One region of the Dechloromonas aromatica RCB genome, then DNA from elsewhere that is predicted to be linked to it. Evidence: predicted binding sites of a transcription regulator. Region 1 holds the regulator's gene; the other holds the start of a gene.

Region 1 (5,028 bases):
TGCAAGGACGGCCGCAGAATCAGGGGCAAGTTGCAGCTTTTCGCGGAATGCCCGATCGGAAAAACGCTGGGCAAGTTCGGAAAGAATCTGCAGATGCTGCTCGGTAGCCTGCTCGGGAACGAGCAGGACGAAAAGAAGATCGACCGGACGACCATCCGGCGAATCGAAGGGAACAGGTGTCGCCAGGCGCATAAATGCACCGGCTGCCTGCTTGAGACCTTTAATCCGGCCATGGGGAATCGCGACCCCCTGACCCAGTCCGGTAGAGCCCAGTTTTTCGCGGGCGAAGAGGCTGTCAAAGATTGTTGAGCGCGCCAGTCCGAGTCGAGTTTCGAAGAGAATTCCCGCCTGTTCGAAAACCCGTTTTTTGCTGCTCGCTTCAAGATCGAGCAATACCTGGTCAGCGGTCAGAAGATTGATAAGAGGGTTCATAGGGAAGGGTAATAAAGCAAGGCCGCAGCCATGGCTGCGGCCTGTCGGCGCTTATTCAGCAGCGTCAATCAGTCCCGGCTTGTCACCGCGATGGTGATCCTGAACCTTTTGCTTGTATTTCTGAACTTGGCGGTCCAGCTTGTCGAACAGCGCATCAATGGCAGCGTACAGGTCGTCGCCGGACTCTTCGGCATGCATGTCCTTGCCTGGCACGTGCACAGTCACTTCCGCTTTCTGCTTCAGCTTTTCGACGGACAAAACGACGCTAACGCCGGTTACCTTGTCGAAATGACGGACCACGGGATCCAGCTTGTTTTCGACGTATTCGCGCAGGGCGGGGGTAACTTCGATGTGGTGACCACTAATCTGCAGATTCACTTTTTTCTCCTCTCTCTACAGGGTCTTGCGTAAATTGACCGGGGGGATGTTGAGCGACTCGCGGTATTTGGCAACCGTCCGTCGGGCAACTACGATTCCCTGCTGGCCTAGTATTTCGGATAATTGGCTATCCGACAAGGGCTTCTTGCCATCCTCAGCCGCAATCAATTGCTTGATCAGGGCGCGGATGGCCGTAGCAGAACAAGCACCACCGCTATCGGTGGAGACATGGCTGCCAAAGAAGTATTTCAGTTCGAAGATACCGCGCGGTGTCGCCATGTATTTCTGGCTGGTCACCCGCGATACAGTCGACTCGTGCAGGCCGAGAATATCGGCGATTTCACGCAGCACCAGCGGCCGCATGGCCACTTCGCCGTGTTCGAAGAACTGGCGCTGGCGATCGACAATGGTCTGCGTGACACGGTGTATGGTTTCGAAGCGCTGCTGGACATTCTTGATCAGCCAGCGCGCCTCCTGCAACTGCGTAGATAGATTGCCGTTGCCCCGCCGCTGCTTGGCGAGAATTTCGGCATACAGACGGTTGATGCGCAACCGAGGGTAGGCATCCGGATTGATGTAGGCGGTCCACTTGCCCTTTAGCTTCTTCACGATCACATCCGGCGTGATGTAGCGCGCTTCAATCTGGGCATACCCGGCAGCTGGCCGTGGGTTGAGGCTGGTGATCAGGCTGTGCGCCGCCTTCAAAGCCTCGTCATCGCAACCTGTCAGACGACGAATCTTGGCGAAATCACGGGCGGCGAGCAGTTCGAGATGCTTGTCGACAATAGCCAGGGCCAGTGTACGTTCGGCACATACCGGCAAAACCTTGAGCTGAAGCTGCAGGCATTCCTGAAGACTGCGGGCACCAATGCCGATCGGGTCGAAATTCTGGATATGGCGCAGCGCAATTTCCAGCTCTTCGATTTCAATTTCGTATTCCGGCGGCAGGGTTTCCCACAACTCGACCAGCGGCGCCGAGAGATAGCCATCATCATCGAGTGCTTCGATCAGGAAACGCACCAGACTGCGGTCGCGCTCCGATAGCTGGGTCATGCCCAGTTGCCAGCCCAGATGGTCACGCAGGCTGACGTTGGCCGCATGGATGTCGCGGGAATCGCTATCGTCGTCTTCATCGCGACCGGCGCCGGTAAAGGTCCCGGCATCGGAGGCCCAGCGGTCATCGTCCACCTCCGACGGAGCCGATGGCACATCCTGCTCGCGTTCCTCGCGGGCATCCCGTTCTTCCCGCTCAACCTTTTGCTCGCGCTCACCTTCGTTGCTTTGGGGCGCGTCGAACTGCTGGGCGGCTGAGAAATTATCCCCGCCATGCTCGTCTTCGCGTTCCAGCATGGGATTTTCGAGCAGATAACGCTCGATTTCCTGTTGCATTTCCACCGTCGACAACTGAAGTAGCTTGATCGACTGCTGGAGCTGAGGAGTCAGCGCCAGATGCTGGGATAGTTTTAGCTGGAGAGCGGGCTTCATCGGATAGTGTCGGGTGGGGTCTGTCGGTTAGAGCCTGAAATGCTCGCCGAGATAAACCTTCCGTACGCTTTCATTCTCCACGATTTCGGCCGGCCGTCCAGCGGCCAATACATTTCCGGCGTTGATAATGTAGGCGTGGTCGCAGATACCAAGGGTTTCGCGGACATTGTGGTCGGTGATCAGGACACCAATGCCACGCTCTTTCAAGAAGCGAATGATCTTCTGGATTTCGAGCACGGCAATCGGGTCAACCCCGGCAAAAGGCTCATCGAGCAGGATAAAACGCGGATTGGTGGCCAGGGCGCGGGCAATTTCAACCCGCCGACGCTCACCGCCGGATAATGCAGAGGCATTGACGTGGCGGACATGTCCAACGTGCAGTTCGTTGAGCAGCCCTTCCAGCCGGTCATTTAATTCAGCCTCAGGCAGCTTGAGCAATTCGAGAACGGCGCGGATGTTTTCCTCGACGTTCAGCTTGCGGAAAACAGAGGCTTCCTGCGGCAGGTAGGACAAACCGAGACGGGCCCGACTGTGCATCGGCAGATGGGTCAGTCGGTTGTCGTCGATGTAGACCTCGCCACCATCGGCCGCCACCAAACCGACGATCATGTAGAAACAGGTGGTCTTGCCGGCGCCATTCGGGCCGAGAAGGCCGACAACCTCGCCGGATTTGACCTCGAAGGAAACATCTTCGACGACCGTCCGCGTCTTGTAGCGTTTTTTCAGGTTGTTGGCCGAAAGTTTGGCGACTGGGCTATTCATTGATCGACTCCGCGCATCACCCGGCGAATGGCATCACCGGAAAAACCGCGATATTGCAGGAAACGCATCTGTTTGGCACGCTCTTCGGCAGATTCCGGCAGATGGCCGAATTTCTTTGCCCAAATAGCCCGGCAGCGATCCGTCTCGTCGCCGGCTTCCGGCAAGGCGGTGGCGATGTCATCATCACCGACGCCTTTTTGCCGAAGCTCCTGCTTCAGGCGGGCATTTCCGTAGCGACCGGCTCGCGCCACGACACGCTGGGTGGCGTAGCGGTGATCGGAAAGCAGGCGTTCGGCCTGCAGGGTGTCGAGTACGCCGTCGAGTTCCTCCTCGAACTCGGCGTGCGCCGCGAGCTTGGCCTTCAACTCGGCCCGGCAGTAATCACGCCGGGTCAGGAGTTGCAGGGCGCGCACGCGCAACTGCGTCGCGCCGGACTGCAGCCCGGCGCTTCCTCGCCCTGACTTTGAGCGGCGCTCGACAGCGCCAGAGTCGGGCTCTGTCTCGCGAAGCCCGTCATTAACGACGGGACTTCCGCTCGACGCCTGGTCAGGCATCCGCTGCCTTGGCCGCCTTGACCGGCTTGATCACGTTGGTGCTGGCAGCCTCACGAATGCCGGCTTCGATTTCCTGGGCGATTTCCGGATTGGCTTTCAGGAATTCACGGGCATTGTCCTTGCCCTGGCCGATCTTTTCGCCCTTGTAGGCATACCAGGCACCGGACTTGTCGACCAGTTTGTGGGCAACACCCATTTCGACGATTTCGCCCTGGCGGGAAATACCCTCGCCGTAGAGGATGTCGAAAATGGCTTCGCGGAAGGGTGGGGCGACCTTGTTCTTGACGACCTTGACCTTGGTTTCGCTGCCGATGACTTCGTCACCCTTCTTGATCGCGCCGATACGGCGGATGTCGAGGCGGACGGAGGCGTAGAACTTGAGCGCATTGCCACCAGTGGTGGTTTCCGGCGAACCGAACATGACGCCGATCTTCATCCGGATCTGGTTGATGAAGATGACCAGCGTGTTGGTCTTCTTGATATTGGCAGTCAGCTTGCGCAGGGCCTGCGACATCAGGCGGGCATGCAGGCCGACCATCTGGTCGCCCATTTCGCCTTCGATTTCGGCGCGCGGGGTAAGGGCGGCGACCGAGTCGACGACGATGATGTCGACTGAGCCGGAGCGGACCAGCATGTCAGCAATTTCGAGGGCCTGTTCGCCGGTATCCGGCTGCGAGATCAGCAGGTCGCCGACATTGACGCCGAGCTTCTGGGCATATTGCGGATCGAGCGCGTGTTCGGCGTCGATGAAGGCGGCAACGCCACCGAGCTTCTGCATTTCGGCCACGACCTGCAGACAGAGCGTGGTCTTGCCGGAGGATTCCGGACCATAGATTTCAACGACACGGCCGCGTGGCAGACCGCCAACGCCCAGCGCAATGTCCAGACCGAGCGAACCGGTCGACACGACCTGAATGCCTTCGTCGATTTCGGCATCGCCCATCTTCATGATGGAGCCTTTGCCGAATTGCTTTTCGATCTGTTGCAGTGCTGCGGCGAGCGCTTTTGCCTTGTTGTCGTCCATGGTGTTACCTCGAAAATTTGAGCGGATTATGGCACAGGGGCCGAAGATGGAATAGAAATTGCAGGAATCGTTTTGTTTCGCCGGGCGACGAACGCGGTATATTTCTCGCCGAACCGAATTCAGAATTACTGTGTATAAATACAGTACATTGTTCCACCTTTTCTTGGCAAGAAAATTCTTCATGCTGATCAGATGCTTATCCATTTTTGCCCTGTTTTTTGCGTCTGCCGTGGCAATTGCTGAACCGGCCCCCTGGTATTGGTGGGTCAGCCAGCTGGACGGCACGAGGGTCTGCAACCAGACCTCGCTTGGTAGCGGCTGGACCTGGGAGCCGACGCCTTTCAAGGACGCCCGCTGCCGCGTTCGGCTCTGAGCGTGGCGATCGCTTATTTG
Region 2 (5,028 bases), 950 kb from region 1:
ACCAGCAGGCCAATCGGCAGCCAAGCGAGCGGCGAGACCGGACGCAGCAGGCTGATGATCGGGTTGATCATCGCCGACAGGAAGGCCGAGCGGCCGAGAATGAAACCGAGCGGGATACCGACCAGCGCCGCGAAGCCGAAACCGATACCGACGCGCTGCAGCGAAGACAGCACATTCCAGCCGATACCTTGGTCGTTCGGACCGTTGCGGTAGAACGGGTCGGCGAACAGCACGGTAGCGGCATCCCAGGTTTGCAGCGGTCCGGGAATGCTGCCCCCCTTCATGGTGGCGATGAACCAGATGCCGATCAGCACCACCATACCCAATACCGGCGGCAAAATAGCGCGGCCAAAGTTGGCCAGTTTCTCGGCGAACGGCGTGCCCGGCTCGATGGCCGGCAGGGTTGCAGTTTTTTCCATTTTTATTTCCTTGGCTGGCTCGGCAGCGATTTCCGCGACCGGCTGGCTGCTTATGTTCCGGTCAACCGGCTTCTCTAGGCCGAACTCACCAATCATCGTCATTACGCTCATGTCGTTCTCCAGAGGGTTGCACCGCCTCCGCCAAAGCGGAGACGGTGGCGACTCAATCGACTGATCAGGCCTTGATCTTGAAGCTGTCGGCGTACTTGGCCGGGTCCTTGCCATCCCAGACCACCCCGTCGATCAGCTTGTGGCTGCGCATTTCGCTCTTCGGCAGCGCGACACCGGCAGCGGCCGCACCCTGCTTGTAGATATCGATGCGGTTGACCTGCTTGGCGGTGGCCAGGTAATCCGGGTGGCTCTTCAGCAACCCCCAGCGCTTGTGCTGGGTCAGGAACCACATGCCATCGCTGAGGTACGGGAAATTGACCGTACCTTCGTTGAAAAACTTCATGCAGTTCTTGTCATCCCAGCTCTTGCCCAGACCATTCTGATAGCGCCCGAGCATGCGGGCGACGATGACTTCGGTATCGGTATTGACATAGGACTTGCTGGCAATCGTCTCGGCCGTCTTCTGCTTGTTGGCGATCGAGGCGTCGATCCACTTGCTGGCATCAAGAATCGCCGCGACTACGGCACGGGCCGTGTTCGGGTTTTGCTTGACCCAATCTGCCGTGGTGCCGAGCACCTTTTCCGGGTGATCGGTCCAGATGTCCTGGGTCGTCGTCGCCGTGAAGCCGATGTTGTCCATGATGGCGCGGTTGTTCCAAGGCTCGCCGACACAGAAACCATCCATGTTGCCGACACGCATGTTGGCGACCATCTGCGGTGGCGGCACGGTGATGGTCTTGACATCTTTCATCGGATTGATGCCCTGCGAAGCCAGCCAATAGTACAACCACATGGCGTGGGTGCCGGTCGGGAAGGTCTGGGCGAAGGTGTATTCACGTTCCTTCTTGGCAACCAGTTTGGCCAGACCAGCGCCGTCAGTGGCCCCCTTGTCCTTGAGCTGATTCGACAGCGTGATGGCCTGGCCGTTGTGGTTCAGGCTCATCAATGCGTTCATGTCTTTCTTCGGGCCGCCGATGCCCAACTGCACGCCATAGATCAGGCCATACAGCACGTGAGCGGCGTCGAGCTCGCCATTGACCAGCTTGTCACGCACCGAAGCCCACGAGGCTTCCTTGGTCGGAATGATCTTGATGCCGTATTTCTCATCGAACTTCATGACCGAAGCCATAACAACGGAGGCGCAGTCGGTGAGCGGGATGAAGCCAATACGGACTTCCTTTTTTTCGGGGGCGTCGGAACCAGCGGCCCAGGCACCGCTGCGAACGCCGGGGGGGACCATGGCCATCAGAGAGGCTCCCAATGCGGTTGAAACGAAATCGCGACGAGAAAGGGATGATTTGGCCGTCGTCGTGCCTTCCGGGGCCAGTTTCTTGTCTTCCATTGCTTGCTCCTTGATTGCTTGAATCGAAAAAACAAATGGGCGTCGCATCCGAACCGCCGGTGGCAGCTCGGATGGACGCCCTTGTCCTTGAATCGGCTTTCGCTCGACTCTCGCCCGGCCGCCTTTGACCGTGCGCTTTGAGTGGACTATTGCAATGGCCGTGCCAGGTGTAGTTATTTAGAACTAGTCACAAATAACTACTATGTTTTCAATGACTTGGAATTTGTTTTTCCCGACCGCCGGGGCCGGAGGCGATGCACTATTGCAGTGCAGCAAGGCTTTTTATCGCACAGGTTTAGAGCAGCACCCGCGCCATGTCGATCACGTCGCGCGCCACTTTGGCCATCGACTGGCCGCGCTCCATCGCCAGCTTGCGCATGGCGTGATAGGCCGCATCCTCATCCAGACCACGGGCTTTCATCAGCACGCCCTTGGCCTTGTCGACCAGCTTGCGGTCGGTGAGCTTCTTCGAAATGTCATCGAGTTCGCGGCGCAAGGCCTGCGTATCTTCAAAACGCGCCCGCGCCACTTCGACAATCGGCTTGATCCGCTTGGAATCGAGGCCATCGACGATATAGGCCGAAACCCCCGCCTTGACAGCATCGCGTATGGTTTCCTGGCCATCCTCCTGGGTAAAGATCACCACCGGGCGGGGCATGTCCTTGTTCATGGCTGCGAGATTTTCGAGCGTATCGCGGCTCGGGCTCTCGGTATCGATCAGGATCACATCGGGCTGCAGCCTTTCGACTTCAGCCGTCAAATTTTCTGAGCCGGCCAGAATGGCAGCGACTTGATAACCGGCGAGCGCCAGCCCGGCACAAATTTCGCCGGCTCTGGCTCTGGATTCATCAATGACGAGTACGGTAAGCATGGTTCTTATCTAGCAAGCTACAGGCCAGCCACCTCGAGGGTGGCTGCCGCCATGGCCTGAACGACCATTTCGTGCTCGCCGATGGCGGGGGCGAGCGAAAACTCGACATCGGGGTATTTTGCCCGCAGCGCCTCAATCATCTCCGGCGTTTCCTTCTTCAAATGTCCGCCACGGGCAACGAACATCGGCATCACGACAATTTTGTCCGCCCCCTGCGCGATCAACTCGCTCGCCCGCTCCGGCAAGGTCGGCGTCATGAATTCGAGGAAGGCCAGTTCGACCGGAATATTCGTCATGCGCTGACGGACAGCGGCTTGCACGCGGCGCATGGGATTGGCCCATTCCGGGTCGCGGGCGCCGTGGGCGAAGAGAATCAGGGCAGTGGTCACGGTTCTTGTCTCGTTGATTTCGCCGGATTATCCAGCCTTGGTGCCGGAAAGGCGAGATTGATGTTCTGGCCGTATTTTTAACAAGAACAAGGTTAGCAGGCAGAAGACTGCGCCGGCATAGAAGGTAAATGCGGCTCCGTAGATGTCCCACAGCCAGCCGGCACAAACGCTGGCCAGCAACATGGCCAGCCCACTGATCAGATTGAAAAAGCCGAAAGCGGTTCCCCGTAAATCGGCCGGCGCCGTATCGGCCACCATCGTGGCCAGCAGGCCCTGCGTCATACCGAGGTGGATGCCCCATAGCGCCACGCCAGCAAGCACGACTGCCCAATGCGAACTGCTGGCCAGCACGAGATCGGCGGCAATCAGGACCAGCAAACCGATTGCCAGCAACTTGGTGTGGCTGACGCGATCCGACAGTTTGCCGAAGGGATAAGCCGACAGCGAATAAACGATATTCATGGCGACCATGACCAGCGGAATCAGCGCCAGTGCCATGCCGCCCTGCTGCGCCCGCAGCACCAGAAAGGCTTCGCTGAAGCGGGCCAGCGTAAATAATCCGCCCACCGCGACCACCCACCAATAAGCGCCCCCCAGTCGTCGCAGATTGGCCCGACTGATCGGATTGCGCCGAACCGCGTGGGCCGGTCGATCCGGCTCATGCACGCCAAAGACCAGCACGGCCACGGCGAGCAGGCCGGGAATGACCGCCACCCAGAACACCGCCCGGAAATCGTCCGCCCACAACAGCATCAACCCCACCGCCAGTAGCGGCCCGACAAAGGCGCCAACGGTATCGAGCGACTGGCGCAAACCGAAGGCGGCGCCCCGCAGTTCAGGCGGAGCGATGTCGGCGACCAGCGCATCGCGTGGCGCACCGCGGACGCCCTTGCCGACGCGATCGGCCAGCCGGGCAGCGAGGACCAGCCCGGTGCCCGAGGCCAGCGCAAAGACCGGCTTGCTCAGCGCACCGAGCGCGTAACCGAATACCGCCAGCCCCTTGCGCTTGCCGAGGTAATCACTGAGCGCCCCGGAGAACACCTTGACGATCAAGGCCGTCGCTTCGGCCAGCCCTTCAATCAGCCCAACGACCAGGGCGCTCGCCCCCAGCGTGCCGACCATGAACAGCGGCAGCAGGCTGTGGATCATCTCGGAGGAAATATCCATCAGCAAACTGACAAAGCCGAGCATCCAGATGCCACGTGGCATTTGGGCAGGCATCGGGGTGCTGGTCTTGGTATCAGTCATGGTCACCGGGGAATCGTTGGACAATAGAGCCGCAGCTTAAGCGATCCCCTTGCTTCACGACTATCGCAACAGCTTCAGTAACAAAATCAGGTTGATGGCGAGCGAGATGGCCGCAACGCCTTTCCAGAATTGCAGCGGATTGCGCTGGACCAGCGGCTGCCGGCTGGGTGCCGCAATGGGCCGGGCAGCACCGCGCTCCAGGGCGAGCAGGAACTCCTCGGCCGTTTCGAAACGGTCCTTGGCCTCCTTGGCCACGGCCTTGAGCAGGATGTTCTCCAGCCAGCCGGGGATTTCCGGCCGCCAGCGCGTTGGTCGCGTCGGCTCGCCGAATTTTGGCGTCTGGAAGGGTTCGATTTCACCGTAGGGGTATTTACGGGTCAGCAGATGGTAGAGCGTGACCCCGGCGGCGTAGAGGTCGTAGCCCGCTTGCGGCTCCGGGTTCTCGAACAGTTCCGGGGCCATATATGAAGGCGTGCCGGCCTGGCCGATCGGATCGCCGGCCTTGCGTTCGGCCAGGCTGACGGCCACCCCGAGATCGAGGATGCGCAGCACGCCATCCTGCCCGAGGTGAATGTTGTCGGGCTTGATGTCGCGATGCACGATATCGAGCCGATGCAGGCTGGCGATGGCCTTGAGCAGCGCAACACC

What was found. Region 1 encodes sigma-54, which starts transcription at its own class of promoters, with help from an activator protein. Its sites were predicted from a motif close to TGGCACGCTTNCTGCTNA; they were not measured.
Region 2: a site for sigma-54 is predicted at 2,021-2,038, ahead of DARO_RS04335 (CmpA/NrtA family ABC transporter substrate-binding protein). Genes of this name have one in related genera too.

Annotation. Positions count from the first base shown of each region.
Region 1 covers NC_007298.1:4,447,183-4,452,210, forward strand. Annotated here, with positions in the region: gene ptsN (PTS IIA-like nitrogen regulatory protein PtsN) at 1-432, opposite strand, end outside; gene hpf (ribosome hibernation-promoting factor, HPF/YfiA family) at 484-810, opposite strand; gene DARO_RS21130 (RNA polymerase factor sigma-54) at 826-2,295, opposite strand; gene lptB (LPS export ABC transporter ATP-binding protein) at 2,323-3,057, opposite strand; gene recX (recombination regulator RecX) at 3,054-3,470, opposite strand; gene recA (recombinase RecA) at 3,604-4,635, opposite strand; gene DARO_RS21150 (hypothetical protein) at 4,865-5,008, shown strand; gene DARO_RS21155 (pseudouridine synthase) at 5,011-5,028, shown strand, end outside.
Region 2 covers NC_007298.1:898,231-903,258, reverse strand. Annotated here, with positions in the region: gene ntrB (nitrate ABC transporter permease) at 1-530, opposite strand, end outside; gene DARO_RS04335 (CmpA/NrtA family ABC transporter substrate-binding protein) at 595-1,872, opposite strand; gene DARO_RS04330 (ANTAR domain-containing protein) at 2,168-2,743, opposite strand; gene DARO_RS04325 (CbiX/SirB N-terminal domain-containing protein) at 2,761-3,132, opposite strand; gene DARO_RS04320 (MFS transporter) at 3,160-4,380, opposite strand; gene DARO_RS04315 (bifunctional protein-serine/threonine kinase/phosphatase) at 4,441-5,028, opposite strand, start outside.